4 regions of the Mesorhizobium sp. LCM 4576 genome follow, and region 1 is predicted to be linked to each of the others. Evidence: riboswitches for the same ligand, from Rfam matches in the RefSeq annotation. Region 1 holds a riboswitch; each other region holds the start of a gene.
What was found. A riboswitch is a leader RNA that binds a small molecule or an ion and turns the genes downstream of it on or off. The one in region 1 is predicted to bind thiamine pyrophosphate.
Positions count from the first base shown of each region.

Region 1 (4,777 bases):
GTGCTCCTCGCGCACGATCTGGCGGCCGAGCTTGTGCTGCTCGCGCTCCTCCTCCTCCAGCACCTGGTCGCGCCACTCCTCGAAATGCGCGAAGCCCTTGTCCAGGCGCCGCGTCTGGCCGCGGTCGAGCCAGACGGTGGCGCGCGAGACGCGCTCGAGAAAGCGGCGGTCGTGCGAGATCAGGATCACCGCGGAAGAGGTGCGGGCAAGCTCTTCTTCCAGCCACTCGATGACCGAGAGATCGAGATGGTTGGTCGGCTCGTCGAGCAAAAGGATGTCGGGCTCGGGCGCCATGACACGGGCTAGCGCAGCGCGGCGCGCCTCGCCGCCTGAAAGATCGTTCGGCCGCTCCTCGCCGGTGAGGCCGAGATGTTCCATCAGATAGGTGGCGCGATGCGGATCGTCGGCCGGGCCGAGGCCGGCTTCGACATAGGCGCGCACGCTGGCGAAACCGTCCATGTCGGGCATCTGCGGCAGATAGCGGACCGTGGCCGAGGGTTGGCGGAAGACCTCGCCGTCCTGCGGCTCGATCATGCCGGCGGCGATCTTGAGCAGCGTCGACTTGCCCGAGCCATTGCGGCCGACCAGCGCGATCTTCTCGCCGGCGGATGCGCTGAGCGCCGCGCCGTCGAGCAGCGGCGTGCCGCCGAAGGTCAGTTTAATGCCGTCGAGGTTGAGGAGTGGCGGCGCCATATCAGCTTTCTGGAAGAGGATAAGGGTGGGCCAGAAGCAGCGCCCGGCCGCGCTCCAGCGCGATGCCGAGCCGCCCTTTGACCTCGTTTGATATAGTGAGCGAGGAGCCGAACGCCACCTCGACGCGGTCGAGCGGCCATTTGGCGCCGGTCACAGTCAGGCCGCCAAGCTCGGAGAAGCCGAGCACCGAAAACAAGGTGCCCTCATCATAGTCGAAGCTCGATTTGCCGGGCAGGATCGGAACGCCTTCCTGCGCGCCGCTCGTCAGCAGCACCCGCGTGCCGGCGGCGGCCAGCCGCACGGCCAGCGCCAGATGCAGGACGGCATGGTCGGCGCGCTTGCCGCCAAAGGCTCCGGCCAGCACCAGGCTGGTGGCGCCGCGCTGAAGCGCTTCCGCTATGGCGAGCTCTCCGTCGGTCATGTCCTTCTCGGCCGGGAAGACTTTTCGCGGAACGGCGGCGAGATCATCCGGCAGGTTGGCCGGCACCGAATCGAAATCGCCAACCCAGAGTTCCGGGACGATATCCAGCAAGCGGGCATGGCCGATGCCGGCGTCGGCGGCGATGACGCGCGAGCCAGTGATCTGGCGTTCGAGCCGGGGCGTGCGGATGAGTTCGCCGCCAAGCAGGATGGTGAATGTGCCCATGGGCGTCGCCCTTACCAGCCCACCGGGCGAAACGGAAGCCGGATGCAGTGCGCTTCGGTTGCGAACCCTGCCGGCGAACATTAGCTGCCCGGCAAAACTTCCGCTTGCGCGCCGCTTCGGCCGGGCCTATCTGTCGAAACGCTCTAACGGGGTGCCGGACGTGATCCGGCTGAGAGGCGATCAAGCCAACCCGCTGAACCTGATCCGGTTTGTACCGGCGGAGGGATTAGACGTTTCGGACCATCCGGCGCCTCAATTCCTTGTCACTCGAACGAAGGAGGCGCCGATGCGCGCAATGCTGTCCAATCTCATTCTCGCAACCGGCCTTGTTGCGCTTCTGGCGGGCGTCGCGCCTGCCGAGGCCAAGGACAAGCTCACCGTCTATACTTATGAAAGCTTCACCGCCGATTGGGGACCCGGACCGGCCGTGAAGAAGGAATTCGAGGCCGAATGCGGCTGCGATCTCGAATTCGTCTCGGTGGCCGACGGTGTGGCGCTGCTCAACCGCGTCAAGCTCGAAGGCGCCGGCACCAAAGCCGATGTCGTGCTTGGCCTCGACACCAATCTGACGGCGGACGCGAAGGCGAGCGGCCTCTTCGCGCCGCATGGCGAAGTCTCCGGGATCAATGTGCCCGGAGGCTGGAGCGACGACACTTTCGTGCCCTTCGACTATGGCTATTTCGCCGTCGTCTACGACACGCAGAAGCTGAAAGTCCCGCCGAAGAGCCTGAAGGAGCTGGTGGAAGGCAGCGGCACCGACAAGATCGTCATCCAGGATCCGCGCACCTCGACGCCCGGCCTTGGCCTGCTTTTGTGGGTGAAGTCTGTCTATGGCGACAAGGCGCCGGAAGCCTGGGCCAAGCTCAAGACCAAGGTCCTGACGGTGACGCCGGGCTGGAGCGAGGCCTATGGCCTGTTCACCAAGGGCGAGGCTCCGATGGTGCTCTCCTACACCACCTCGCCGGCCTACCACATGGTGGCCGAGAACACCGAGCGCTACCAGGCGGCCTCCTTCGAGGAGGGCGAATACCTGCAGATCGAGGTTGCCGGCATCACCACGGCCGGCGCGAAGAACCCGCTGGCGCAGAAATTCATCGCCTTCATGACCGGACCGAAGTTCCAGGACGTCATTCCGGAGACCAACTGGATGTTCCCGGCCGGCAAGACCGACAAGCCGCTCAACCCGGCCTTCGACAAGCTGGTGAAGCCGACCAAGACCTTGCTGTTCAGTCCTGAGGAAGTGGCGGCCAACCGCAAGGCCTGGGTGGATGAGTGGCTGGCGGTGATGAGCAAGTAGGGCTGCGATGCTTGCGCCAAGGCCCCCCTCTCTGTCCTGCCGGACATCTCCCCCTCAAGGGGGGAGATTGGCTGTCACGCCGACTTTCGCCAATCTCCAATGCTGCAGGACTAAGCGGGGCGTCGAAGCTGCTAATCTCCCCCCTAGAGGGGGAGATGGCCGGCAGGCCAGAGGGGGGCGCGAAGGAACGCGGCGTTCGCTGAATCTCAACAAGGTGCAGCGTGCACGCCACGCGTGACTCCCGCATAACCGCTGGCGTCATCGCTCTTGCAGCAATCGCCATCCTCATCGGCGGCGCCTTCGCCGGCCTCGCCATCGAAGGCGCGCATGACCTCTCCGGCGCTGCCGCCGCCTTCGACAGCTATCTCTTTCGCGTCGCCCGCTTCACGCTTTGGCAGGCGGCTCTCTCGACGCTCCTGTCGGTCGCGCCGGCGCTGCTCGTGGCGCGCGCCTTGTCCCGGCATCCAGCCTTTCCCGGCCGCCGACTGATCCTGCAACTGTTCACCGTGCCGCTGGCATTGCCGGCAATCGTCGCCGCGCTCGGCATATTGGCGCTCTACGGTCGCGCCGGGTACTTTGCCGGCGTCTTCGCCGGGCTTGGCGGCGGAGAATGGCCCGGCATCTACGGCCTCTCCGGCATCCTGGTCGCGCATGTCTTCTTCAACCTGCCCTTGGCGACGCGCCTGTTCCTGGAGTCGCTGGGCACCATTCCCGCCGACCAGTGGCGACTGGCGAGCCAGCTTGGGATGAGCGCCCGCCCGGCCTTCCGGCTGATCGAATGGCCGGTGCTGCGCGCGGCCTTGCCGGGGATCGCCGGACTGGTCTTCATGCTCTGCATCACCTCCTTCACCATCGTGCTGACGCTGGGCGGCGGTCCGGCCGCGACGACGCTGGAGGTCGCCATCTACCAGGCGCTGCGCTTCGATTTCGATCCCGCGCGCGCCGTGGTGCTGACGCTGTTGCAGATCGCGCTGACCTTCATCGTGGTCGTCGCTCTCACGCGGCTCGGCGCCAACGCCGTCGGCGACGCCAATCTGCCGGTGGCGCCGCGCCGCTACCTTTCGGCGGGCCGCATGGAGAGCGTGCTGAATGGCGGCCTCATCGTGCTTGCCCTGCTGTTCGTCGCCGGACCGATGGCGGCGACGGTGGTTTCAGGTCTGGAGGCCGATCTCGGCCGATTGGCGGGCGAGGAGGCGGTGCGCCGCGCGACGCTCACCAGCGCGGGCCTTGCTTTGCTTGCGGCGCTGCTCAGCGTGACCTTGTCGCTGGCGCTGATCGCGGCGCGGCGCGCGCTGGCCCTGCGGCGCCGTGCCGGCAGCGCCATGTCGCTGCTCGAGCACGCCGCCGACACCGGAGCCGGCTTCGTGCTCGTCGTGCCGCCGATCGTGCTTGGCGCCGGCTGGTTCCTGGCGTTGCGCAGCATCACCGATGTCTTCGCCATCGCGCCGGTCATGGTCGTCGCCGTCAATGCGGTGATGGCCATGCCCTTCGCCATCCGCGCCATTCGCCCGGCCTATGATGCGGCGAGCGAACGCCATGAGCGGCTTTGCCTGGCGCTCGGCATATCCGGCTGGACCCGGCTCAGCCTGATCGACTGGCCGTCGCTGAGGCGGCCCTTGGCCACCGGATTCGCCTTCGCCATGGCGCTGTCGCTCGGCGATCTCGGGGTGATCGCGCTGTTCGGCAGCGATTCCGTACAGACCTTGCCCTATCTGCTTTTGGCGCGCATGGGCAGCTACCGGACCGCCGACGCCGCGGGACTCGCCTTGCTGCTCGGCCTCGTCTGCCTGATGCTGGTGGTCGTTGCTGACTGGCTGGGGCGGGAAGGAAAGTCATGACGACGACGATCGACGGCACCGCCGCGCATAAGGGCCTCACCGTCACGCTGGATGGTATCGCGTTCAGCTACGGCGAATCTTCCTTCCGCTTCGATGCCGAATTCGCGGCGGGCAGGATCACCGCCATCATGGGGCCGAGCGGTTCCGGCAAGTCGACGCTGCTCAATCTGATAGCCGGCTTCGAAACGCCCGATGCGGGCAGGGTGCTGATCGGCGGCATCGACATCGGCGACACGCCGCCTTCGGCGCGACCGGTGTCGATGGTGTTCCAGGAAAACAATTTGTTTGCCCACCTTTCGGTCG
Region 1 covers NZ_MDDT01000075.1:432-5,208, reverse strand. Annotated here, with positions in the region: gene LCM4576_RS31505 (ABC-F family ATP-binding cassette domain-containing protein) at 1-693, opposite strand, end outside; gene LCM4576_RS31500 (thiamine diphosphokinase) at 695-1,339, opposite strand; TPP riboswitch at 1,477-1,582, shown strand; gene thiB (thiamine ABC transporter substrate binding subunit) at 1,635-2,636, shown strand; gene thiP (thiamine/thiamine pyrophosphate ABC transporter permease) at 2,858-4,474, shown strand; partial or broken gene thiQ (thiamine ABC transporter ATP-binding protein) at 4,471-4,777, shown strand, end outside.

Region 2 (2,700 bases), on a different contig from region 1:
TTCCTTGGGCAAGGTCTCGTCGTGGAACGAGCGCGCCGTCTCGGGATCGAGCGACAGGTTGAACTGGTCTTCCCAACGGAACTCGAACCGTGCCCGCGAAAGCGCGTCGTCGCGGATTTTCGCCGCGGGATGCCCCTTGGCAAGATCCGCTGCGTGTGCAGCAATCTTGTACGTGATCACCCCGGTCTTGACGTCGTTTCGATCCGGCAGGCCGAGATGTTCCTTCGGCGTCACGTAGCAGAGCATGGCCGTGCCGAACCAGCCGATCATGGCCGCGCCGATGCCGGATGTGATGTGGTCATAGCCCGGCGCAATGTCCGTCGTCAGCGGCCCCAGCGTGTAGAAAGGCGCTTCGCCGCAGACGGCGAGCTGCTTGTCCATATTCTGTTTGATCTTGTGCATGGGCACATGGCCGGGGCCCTCGATCATCACCTGGCAGTCCTTTGCCCAGGCGATCTTCGTCAGTTCGCCAAGCGTCTCCAGTTCGGCGAATTGGGCCCGGTCATTGGCATCGGCGATCGAGCCGGGACGAAGGCCGTCACCGAGCGAGAAGGAGACGTCATAGGCTCTGGCGATATCGCAGATCTCCTCGAAATGCTCATAGAGGAAGCTTTCGCGGTGATGGTGCAGGCACCATTTCGCCATGATCGAGCCGCCGCGAGAGACGATGCCCGTGACCCGGTCGACGGTCAGCGGAATGTAATGCAACCGCACGCCGGCATGGATGGTGAAGTAGTCGACGCCCTGCTCGGCCTGTTCGACCAGCGTGTCGCGATAGACCTCCCAGCTCAGGTCCTCGGCAATGCCGCCGACCTTTTCCAGCGCCTGGTAAAGCGGCACCGTGCCGATCGGCACCGGGGCGTTGCGCACGATCCATTCGCGGATGTTGTGGATGTTGCGCCCCGTCGACAGATCCATGACGGTGTCGGCGCCCCATCGGATCGCCCAGACCATCTTTTCCACTTCTTCGGCCATCGAGGAGGTGACGGCGGAATTGCCGATGTTGGCGTTGATCTTCACCAGGAAATTGCGGCCGATGATCATCGGCTCGCTCTCGGGATGGTTGATGTTGGCGGGAATAATCGCACGGCCGCACGCTACCTCGTCGCGCACGAATTCCGGCGTGACGAAATCCGGGATCGATGCGCCGAACGCCTCGCCGTCCTGTTGCAGCGTGCCGCGCAGGATCTCGCGGCCGAGGTTTTCGCGGATGGCGACGAATTCCATCTCGGGGGTGATGATGCCCGCGCGCGCGTAGGCGAGCTGGGTGACGYCCTTGCCGGCTTTGGCCCTCAGTGGACGGTTGCGGATCGGAAATTCCCGCGTGAGACGCTCGCCTGCCGCAAATCCGTTGTCCTCCGGCCTGACATGGCGGCCGTCATAAGATTCGACATCGCCGCGCGCTGCGATCCAGTCCTGCCGAAGCCGGGCAAGACCCTTCTCGATATCGGTTCCGATCGCGGGGTCGGTATAGGGGCCTGACGGATCGTAGACCGTCACCGGCGGCTCGCCGGCAGTCGGGTGGACCGCGATCTCGCGCATCGGCACCCTGATCTGCGGATGAAGGATGCCGGATTTGTGGATCTTCCGCGAAGCCGGCAACGGCCCGGTCGACACGGTCGGGGTCAAGGCATTCATTTGAGGCTCCTTTGCTCGTTGCATTGGAGACCCAGTTCTGTGCCGGAAGGATGAAAAGACGCTTTTGGTCGACCTGCTTGAGACAGTCTTCGGGCATGAACGCCCGCAAAGCGCTTGCACCGTCCCTACGCCAGTATGAACTGGATCAGGTTCAACGGGTCACTGCGCCGCAAAGCCAGCAGTATCTCAGCCCCTTGCCGGGACTCCCCTGGTGAATGCTTGCGAATTGACCGGGCCAGCGCCGCTTTGTCAAGCGCCTTCAGGCAGCGGGCAGACCGCGGCGCTGATCGGCTGCTGATCAAACTGCGGGAAAYGTTCGCGCATAAGGCGGCGACAAATCGCGCGCACGAGTAGAGGGCGGGGAAGGGATAAGAAGATTGTCAAATCACCGGACTGAAAGTTCGGTGCTTGCGATGATCACGCCTTCAATCGGCACCAAAGGTTTGCGCGTAGATCTCCTCGATCCGCTCTGCCTCGTCATTCGTCAGCGCGGCGAATTCCTTTTCGCGGGCGCGGTTCGATAGCTGGCCGCCGTTCTGGTAGAGGAAACGGAAGAGCAGATCGATCAGCCGCTCGGGCATGTCGATAAAGGCATCCCCATGTTGCCGGAACTGATCGTAGCGCTGCAGAACGCGGTTTCGTTGGGAAGATCCCGTTCGATGGTTCGTGGAACGCAGGCATAGAGGAATTCGGCGTGCGGGCGCCGCCGCCATGAAAATTGGGCTCTTCTCTCGAATTCCTGTTCAAACCGGCCAGGGATATGAAAAATGAACCTACTCCCTGAAAATTGATGCTCCAAGCCAGACTTTGCCGAAAATGGATTCTAGAACCTTCCTGAGATCTGCGTGTTTCGCCCGGGTCGCTGGCCAAGGAATGGAGCCTTTCGTTTGCCGACATCGAATTCGTGAATGCCAAGCCGGTCGGTTCGAGGCTCGGACTGGCGGTGCAGCCGAAGTTTTTCGCAGCCTTCGCATATTTCGCCACCTCGACGGCTGAGGTTCCCGGCAAAGCGGTTTCCTACCTGACTGACCGCCTAGCGTTGGCGAGACCGATTTTGACGGT
Region 2 covers NZ_MDDT01000021.1:87,201-89,900, reverse strand. Annotated here, with positions in the region: gene thiC (phosphomethylpyrimidine synthase ThiC) at 1-1,638, opposite strand, end outside; TPP riboswitch at 1,743-1,858, opposite strand; gene LCM4576_RS36280 (hypothetical protein) at 2,064-2,351, opposite strand.
Region 2: it holds a riboswitch for thiamine pyrophosphate, as region 1 does, so the genes downstream of both, thiC (phosphomethylpyrimidine synthase ThiC) here and thiB (thiamine ABC transporter substrate binding subunit) in region 1, are expected to answer to the same signal.

Region 3 (4,500 bases), on a different contig from region 1:
TCTTCCAGCCACTCGATGACCGAGAGATCGAGATGGTTGGTCGGCTCGTCGAGCAAAAGGATGTCGGGCTCGGGCGCCATGACACGGGCTAGCGCAGCGCGGCGCGCCTCGCCGCCTGAAAGATCGTTCGGCCGCTCCTCGCCGGTGAGGCCGAGATGTTCCATCAGATAGGTGGCGCGATGCGGATCGTCGGCCGGGCCGAGGCCGGCTTCGACATAGGCGCGCACGCTGGCGAAACCGTCCATGTCGGGCATCTGCGGCAGATAGCGGACCGTGGCCGAGGGTTGGCGGAAGACCTCGCCGTCCTGCGGCTCGATCATGCCGGCGGCGATCTTGAGCAGCGTCGACTTGCCCGAGCCATTGRGGCCGACCAGCGCGATCTTCTCGCCGGCGGATGCGCTGAGCGCCGCGCCGTCGAGCAGCGGCGTGCCGCCGAAGGTCAGTTTAATGCCGTCGAGGTTGAGGAGTGGCGGCGCCATATCAGCTTTCTGGAAGAGGATAAGGGTGGYCCAGAAGCAGCGCCCGGCCGCGCTCCAGCGCGATGCCGAGCCGCCCTTTGACCTCGTTTGATATAGTGAGCGAGGAGCCGAACGCCACCTCGACGCGGTCGAGCGGCCATTTGGCGCCGGTCACAGTCAGGCCGCCAAGCTCGGAGAAGCCGAGCACCGAAAACAAGGTGCCCTCATCATAGTCGAAGCTCGATTTGCCGGGCAGGATCGGAACGCCTTCCTGCGCGCCGCTCGTCAGCAGCACCCGCGTGCCGGCGGCGGCCAGCCGCACGGCCAGCGCCAGATGCAGGACGGCATGGTCGGCGCGCTTGCCGCCAAAGGCTCCGGCCAGCACCAGGCTGGTGGCGCCGCGCTGAAGCGCTTCCGCTATGGCGAGCTCTCCGTCGGTCATGTCCTTCTCGGCCGGGAAGACTTTTCGCGGAACGGCGGCGAGATCATCCGGCAGGTTGGCCGGCACCGAATCGAAATCGCCAACCCAGAGTTCCGGGACGATATCCAGCAAGCGGGCATGGCCGATGCCGGCGTCGGCGGCGATGACGCGCGAGCCAGTGATCTGGCGTTCGAGCCGGGGCGTGCGGATGAGTTCGCCGCCAAGCAGGATGGTGAATGTGCCCATGGGCGTCGCCCTTACCAGCCCACCGGGCGAAACGGAAGCCGGATGCAGTGCGCTTCGGTTGCGAACCCTGCCGGCGAACATTAGCTGCCCGGCAAAACTTCCGCTTGCGCGCCGCTTCGGCCGGGCCTATCTGTCGAAACGCTCTAACGGGGTGCCGGACGTGATCCGGCTGAGAGGCGATCAAGCCAACCCGCTGAACCTGATCCGGTTTGTACCGGCGGAGGGATTAGACGTTTCGGACCATCCGGCGCCTCAATTCCTTGTCACTCGAACGAAGGAGGCGCCGATGCGCGCAATGCTGTCCAATCTCATTCTCGCAACCGGCCTTGTTGCGCTTCTGGCGGGCGTCGCGCCTGCCGAGGCCAAGGACAAGCTCACCGTCTATACTTATGAAAGCTTCACCGCCGATTGGGGACCCGGACCGGCCGTGAAGAAGGAATTCGAGGCCGAATGCGGCTGCGATCTCGAATTCGTCTCGGTGGCCGACGGTGTGGCGCTGCTCAACCGCGTCAAGCTCGAAGGCGCCGGCACCAAAGCCGATGTCGTGCTTGGCCTCGACACCAATCTGACGGCGGACGCGAAGGCGAGCGGCCTCTTCGCGCCGCATGGCGAAGTCTCCGGGATCAATGTGCCCGGAGGCTGGAGCGACGACACTTTCGTGCCCTTCGACTATGGCTATTTCGCCGTCGTCTACGACACGCAGAAGCTGAAAGTCCCGCCGAAGAGCCTGAAGGAGCTGGTGGAAGGCAGCGGCACCGACAAGATCGTCATCCAGGATCCGCGCACCTCGACGCCCGGCCTTGGCCTGCTTTTGTGGGTGAAGTCTGTCTATGGCGACAAGGCGCCGGAAGCCTGGGCCAAGCTCAAGACCAAGGTCCTGACGGTGACGCCGGGCTGGAGCGAGGCCTATGGCCTGTTCACCAAGGGCGAGGCTCCGATGGTGCTCTCCTACACCACCTCGCCGGCCTACCACATGGTGGCCGAGAACACCGAGCGCTACCAGGCGGCCTCCTTCGAGGAGGGCGAATACCTGCAGATCGAGGTTGCCGGCATCACCACGGCCGGCGCGAAGAACCCGCTGGCGCAGAAATTCATCGCCTTCATGACCGGACCGAAGTTCCAGGACGTCATTCCGGAGACCAACTGGATGTTCCCGGCCGGCAAGACCGACAAGCCGCTCAACCCGGCCTTCGACAAGCTGGTGAAGCCGACCAAGACCTTGCTGTTCAGTCCTGAGGAAGTGGCGGCCAACCGCAAGGCCTGGGTGGATGAGTGGCTGGCGGTGATGAGCAAGTAGGGCTGCGATGCTTGCGCCAAGGCCCCCCTCTCTGTCCTGCCGGACATCTCCCCCTCAAGGGGGGAGATTGGCTGTCACGCCGACTTTCGCCAATCTCCAATGCTGCAGGACTAAGCGGGGCGTCGAAGCTGCTAATCTCCCCCCTAGAGGGGGAGATGGCCGGCAGGCCAGAGGGGGGCGCGAAGGAACGCGGCGTTCGCTGAATCTCAACAAGGTGCAGCGTGCACGCCACGCGTGACTCCCGCATAACCGCTGGCGTCATCGCTCTTGCAGCAATCGCCATCCTCATCGGCGGCGCCTTCGCCGGCCTCGCCATCGAAGGCGCGCATGACCTCTCCGGCGCTGCCGCCGCCTTCGACAGCTATCTCTTTCGCGTCGCCCGCTTCACGCTTTGGCAGGCGGCTCTCTCGACGCTCCTGTCGGTCGCGCCGGCGCTGCTCGTGGCGCGCGCCTTGTCCCGGCATCCAGCCTTTCCCGGCCGCCGACTGATCCTGCAACTGTTCACCGTGCCGCTGGCATTGCCGGCAATCGTCGCCGCGCTCGGCATATTGGCGCTCTACGGTCGCGCCGGGTACTTTGCCGGCGTCTTCGCCGGGCTTGGCGGCGGAGAATGGCCCGGCATCTACGGCCTCTCCGGCATCCTGGTCGCGCATGTCTTCTTCAACCTGCCCTTGGCGACGCGCCTGTTCCTGGAGTCGCTGGGCACCATTCCCGCCGACCAGTGGCGACTGGCGAGCCAGCTTGGGATGAGCGCCCGCCCGGCCTTCCGGCTGATCGAATGGCCGGTGCTGCGCGCGGCCTTGCCGGGGATCGCCGGACTGGTCTTCATGCTCTGCATCACCTCCTTCACCATCGTGCTGACGCTGGGCGGCGGTCCGGCCGCGACGACGCTGGAGGTCGCCATCTACCAGGCGCTGCGCTTCGATTTCGATCCCGCGCGCGCCGTGGTGCTGACGCTGTTGCAGATCGCGCTGACCTTCATCGTGGTCGTCGCTCTCACGCGGCTCGGCGCCAACGCCGTCGGCGACGCCAATCTGCCGGTGGCGCCGCGCCGCTACCTTTCGGCGGGCCGCATGGAGAGCGTGCTGAATGGCGGCCTCATCGTGCTTGCCCTGCTGTTCGTCGCCGGACCGATGGCGGCGACGGTGGTTTCAGGTCTGGAGGCCGATCTCGGCCGATTGGCGGGCGAGGAGGCGGTGCGCCGCGCGACGCTCACCAGCGCGGGCCTTGCTTTGCTTGCGGCGCTGCTCAGCGTGACCTTGTCGCTGGCGCTGATCGCGGCGCGGCGCGCGCTGGCCCTGCGGCGCCGTGCCGGCAGCGCCATGTCGCTGCTCGAGCACGCCGCCGACACCGGAGCCGGCTTCGTGCTCGTCGTGCCGCCGATCGTGCTTGGCGCCGGCTGGTTCCTGGCGTTGCGCAGCATCACCGATGTCTTCGCCATCGCGCCGGTCATGGTCGTCGCCGTCAATGCGGTGATGGCCATGCCCTTCGCCATCCGCGCCATTCGCCCGGCCTATGATGCGGCGAGCGAACGCCATGAGCGGCTTTGCCTGGCGCTCGGCATATCCGGCTGGACCCGGCTCAGCCTGATCGACTGGCCGTCGCTGAGGCGGCCCTTGGCCACCGGATTCGCCTTCGCCATGGCGCTGTCGCTCGGCGATCTCGGGGTGATCGCGCTGTTCGGCAGCGATTCCGTACAGACCTTGCCCTATCTGCTTTTGGCGCGCATGGGCAGCTACCGGACCGCCGACGCCGCGGGACTCGCCTTGCTGCTCGGCCTCGTCTGCCTGATGCTGGTGGTCGTTGCTGACTGGCTGGGGCGGGAAGGAAAGTCATGACGACGACGATCGACGGCACCGCCGCGCATAAGGGCCTCACCGTCACGCTGGATGGTATCGCGTTCAGCTACGGCGAATCTTCCTTCCGCTTCGATGCCGAATTCGCGGCGGGCAGGATCACCGCCATCATGGGGCCGAGCGGTTCCGGCAAGTCGACGCTGCTCAATCTGATAGCCGGCTTCGAAACGCCCGATGCGGGCAGGGTGCTGATCGGCGGCATCGACATCGGCGACACGCCGC
Region 3 covers NZ_MDDT01000061.1:20,291-24,790, reverse strand. Annotated here, with positions in the region: partial or broken gene LCM4576_RS29915 (ATP-binding cassette domain-containing protein) at 1-479, opposite strand, end outside; gene LCM4576_RS29910 (thiamine diphosphokinase) at 481-1,125, opposite strand; TPP riboswitch at 1,263-1,368, shown strand; gene thiB (thiamine ABC transporter substrate binding subunit) at 1,421-2,422, shown strand; gene thiP (thiamine/thiamine pyrophosphate ABC transporter permease) at 2,644-4,260, shown strand; gene thiQ (thiamine ABC transporter ATP-binding protein) at 4,257-4,500, shown strand, end outside.
Region 3: it holds a riboswitch for thiamine pyrophosphate, as region 1 does, so the genes downstream of both, thiB (thiamine ABC transporter substrate binding subunit) here and thiB (thiamine ABC transporter substrate binding subunit) in region 1, are expected to answer to the same signal.

Region 4 (2,759 bases), on a different contig from region 1:
CTCATTCGATCCACGGAAGGTGAAGGCGCGGCCGTGTCTCGCGCTTCGATTCCCGGCACGTCGATTTGTGGCGCCCTGTATCGGCAGCACCGAGCCTTCCCCTCACTGCCCATGGCGGCCGGCTGACCGGCACGCTCGGCATTGCCTTCGCCGGCAGTCAGGTCGGCGGCAGCGCGGGGCTGCAGTTCAGCTGGTAGGCGGGGCTACCGCCGTCCTTGCTTTCCGGCGTATCGCGCGACCGCGCACAGGAAAGCCAGCGCGGCCGTGTCGCAGGCGGCCCGCGACGGCGACGGACCCTTGGCGAAAAGGACCGCGTCCGCGACGGGGATAGTCAGGCCGTGCTTCCGGGCGAATGAGGTGACTTCGTAGGGTTGGTCGTCGGGCTGTATGCCGATGTCGATGCGCTGGTCCATCAAAACGAATTCCTCCCTGGTATGCGGCTTACCCTCCTTCGCCTGAGAGGAATTAACCACCGGCCGCTCGTGCGCGTCCACCAATTGGCAATTGTGTGAAACGATGCATTTTGCGACGGGTGGCCTAAGGGTTGCAGCGCTGCGATTGTCCGGACTCACCACGCATCGCTCGACCGGGCAAACCTTATCCCCGCCGCCGTCATCGCGCTTTCGCATTCGCTGATCAGCCTCAGATTGCGCGAATATCGCGCCACAGTCTCCGGCAGCCAGGCCGCGCAGGCCTCGACATAGGCGCGGCCATGCACCAGCGTGCCGGTCGAAAGCCGCTCGTCCTTCTCGGCGATCACTTTCAGATATTGCCGGATGAAGCGGATGTCGTCGGCGATGTCCTGGCTGGCCATGCGCCATGCGCCGGCAAGACGTTCGCGCTCGGCGAGCGGCAGTGGYGACAGCAAGGGGCGGGAGAGGTCGGYGAAAGCGGCATGGTTCGCGGTGTCCAAGCAAGTCCCCTCAAAAGAAGGGAAGTATCGTACTTTATGTACGAAAAGTAAGCAAGCGCGATTCGTACAATTTGAACGATAAAGCGGCTATAAAGAATCCGCGAAAATCTCATAACCGGCCATCTCCCCTTCGGGGGAGATGAGGCTCCCCGCCCAATTGGCTCTGCAAAAAAACGCTTCCCCTTTCGCTCGAACAGTGCTTTAACCGGCCATCCACAGGGGTGCTCCGTACGGTCGGGGCTGAGATGGTGGCGGCAAGCCTCCGGACCCTAAAGCTGATCTGGATAATACCAGCGGAGCGAGGCGGGCCATGTTTTCCGGCGCACAGATTTCCCTTTATCCCATGGCCGACGATTTCGTCGGCGTCATCCTTGGCGCGCTCGGTGCGCTCGACCCTTACCGCGACAGGCTGCGGATCGAGACCGACGACATTTCAACGCTGCTGGTCGGGCCGCCCGAAGTGCTGTTTCCCGCAATGCGTGACCTGTTCGTGGCGGCCGCCAAAAGCGGTAATCATTGCGTGCTGTCGGYCGCGGTCTCGCGCGGCTGCCCCGGCGAGCCGGACGACCCGATCTGCCGCTCCGACGAGATCGGCGGCCCGGCGATCCCGCTCGAGGAACGCAAGGYGGCCGCGCTCAGTGCCGTGCATGCGACACCCTCGACCAGCCAGGCGGTGGCGGCGCAGTTCTCGCTCTATGTGATGGGCACCGGTGACCACATGGACGAGATCTATGGCTGCATCGACTTCCTGAAACAGTCCGGCGTCTTCGAGCGCTCGAAGCATTTCTGCACCAAGCTGCGCGGCGACGCCGGCGCGGTGTTCGCCACGCTGAACGAGGCGTTCTGCCGCTTCGGCCCTGGCGCCGGGCATGTGACGCTCGACATAACGATTTCGGCGAACAGCCCGACCGCGGTTTGAGCCCGCGCAAGCTCGAGCTGTCGAGGTAGATGTCGTGGCTGTTTGGTACGATCCGTTGCGCGGGGGAGAGGGCGCTTCGTCGAGAGAACTTTCGACGATTGGCGAAAGCGGTCGCGACGGCCAATCTCCCGCGCAAGGGGAGAGATTAACCTTCACGCGAACCTTCGCTAATTTCTTCCCCGCCGCACTGGCTTTCGCCCTTTTCCTCACCGCCTGGGAGCTCTACGCCCGCTTCGGCGGCATAGCCCCTACTGTGCTCCCCGCGCCGTCCCGCGTGCTGGCGCAAGCCTGGGAGAATCGCGCGGCACTGGCCGACAACACGCTGCCCACCATCCGCGCCACGCTGGCCGGCTTCGCCTTCTCTCTCGTCGCAGCCTTCATCCTCTCGGCGCTGGTCGATTTTTTGGCCCCCCTGCGCCGGGCGCTGTTCCCGCTGCTGATCGCCAGTCAGACCTTGCCGCTGGTGGCGATCGCGCCGCTGGTGGTGTTGTGGTTCGGCTTCGGGCTGTTGCCGAAGATACTGCTCGTGGCTTTGGTCACCTTCTTCCCGATGATGGTGGCGCTGGTCGAGGGCTACGCCGCCACGAGCACCGAAATCAGCCAGCTGCTCGCCGCCATGGGGGCAGGGCGCTGGCGCATCTTTTGGCTCGCGCGGCTGCCGTCGGCGCTGCCCTATTTCTTCGCGGGCCTGAGGATCTCCATCACCTATGCGGTGGTGGGCGCGATCTTCGCCGAATATGCGGGCGCGGCGAAGGGGCTGGGTATCTACATGCTCAGCGCCAAGAACAATTTCCGGCCCGACCTTGTGCTCGCGGCGGTCGCCGTCAGCTCGGCGCTGACGCTGGTGTTGTTCGGCCTTGCCGTGCTGGTGCAGCGCCTGGCCATGCCGTGGGAAAATGCAAAGGGCGAAAGGGCGGGGCATGGCGG
Region 4 covers NZ_MDDT01000011.1:73,169-75,927, forward strand. Annotated here, with positions in the region: gene LCM4576_RS05225 (hypothetical protein) at 204-413, opposite strand; gene LCM4576_RS05230 (hypothetical protein) at 569-913, opposite strand; TPP riboswitch at 1,121-1,233, shown strand; gene LCM4576_RS05235 (YkoF family thiamine/hydroxymethylpyrimidine-binding protein) at 1,224-1,832, shown strand; gene LCM4576_RS05240 (ABC transporter permease) at 2,020-2,759, shown strand, end outside.
Region 4: it holds a riboswitch for thiamine pyrophosphate, as region 1 does, so the genes downstream of both, LCM4576_RS05235 (YkoF family thiamine/hydroxymethylpyrimidine-binding protein) here and thiB (thiamine ABC transporter substrate binding subunit) in region 1, are expected to answer to the same signal.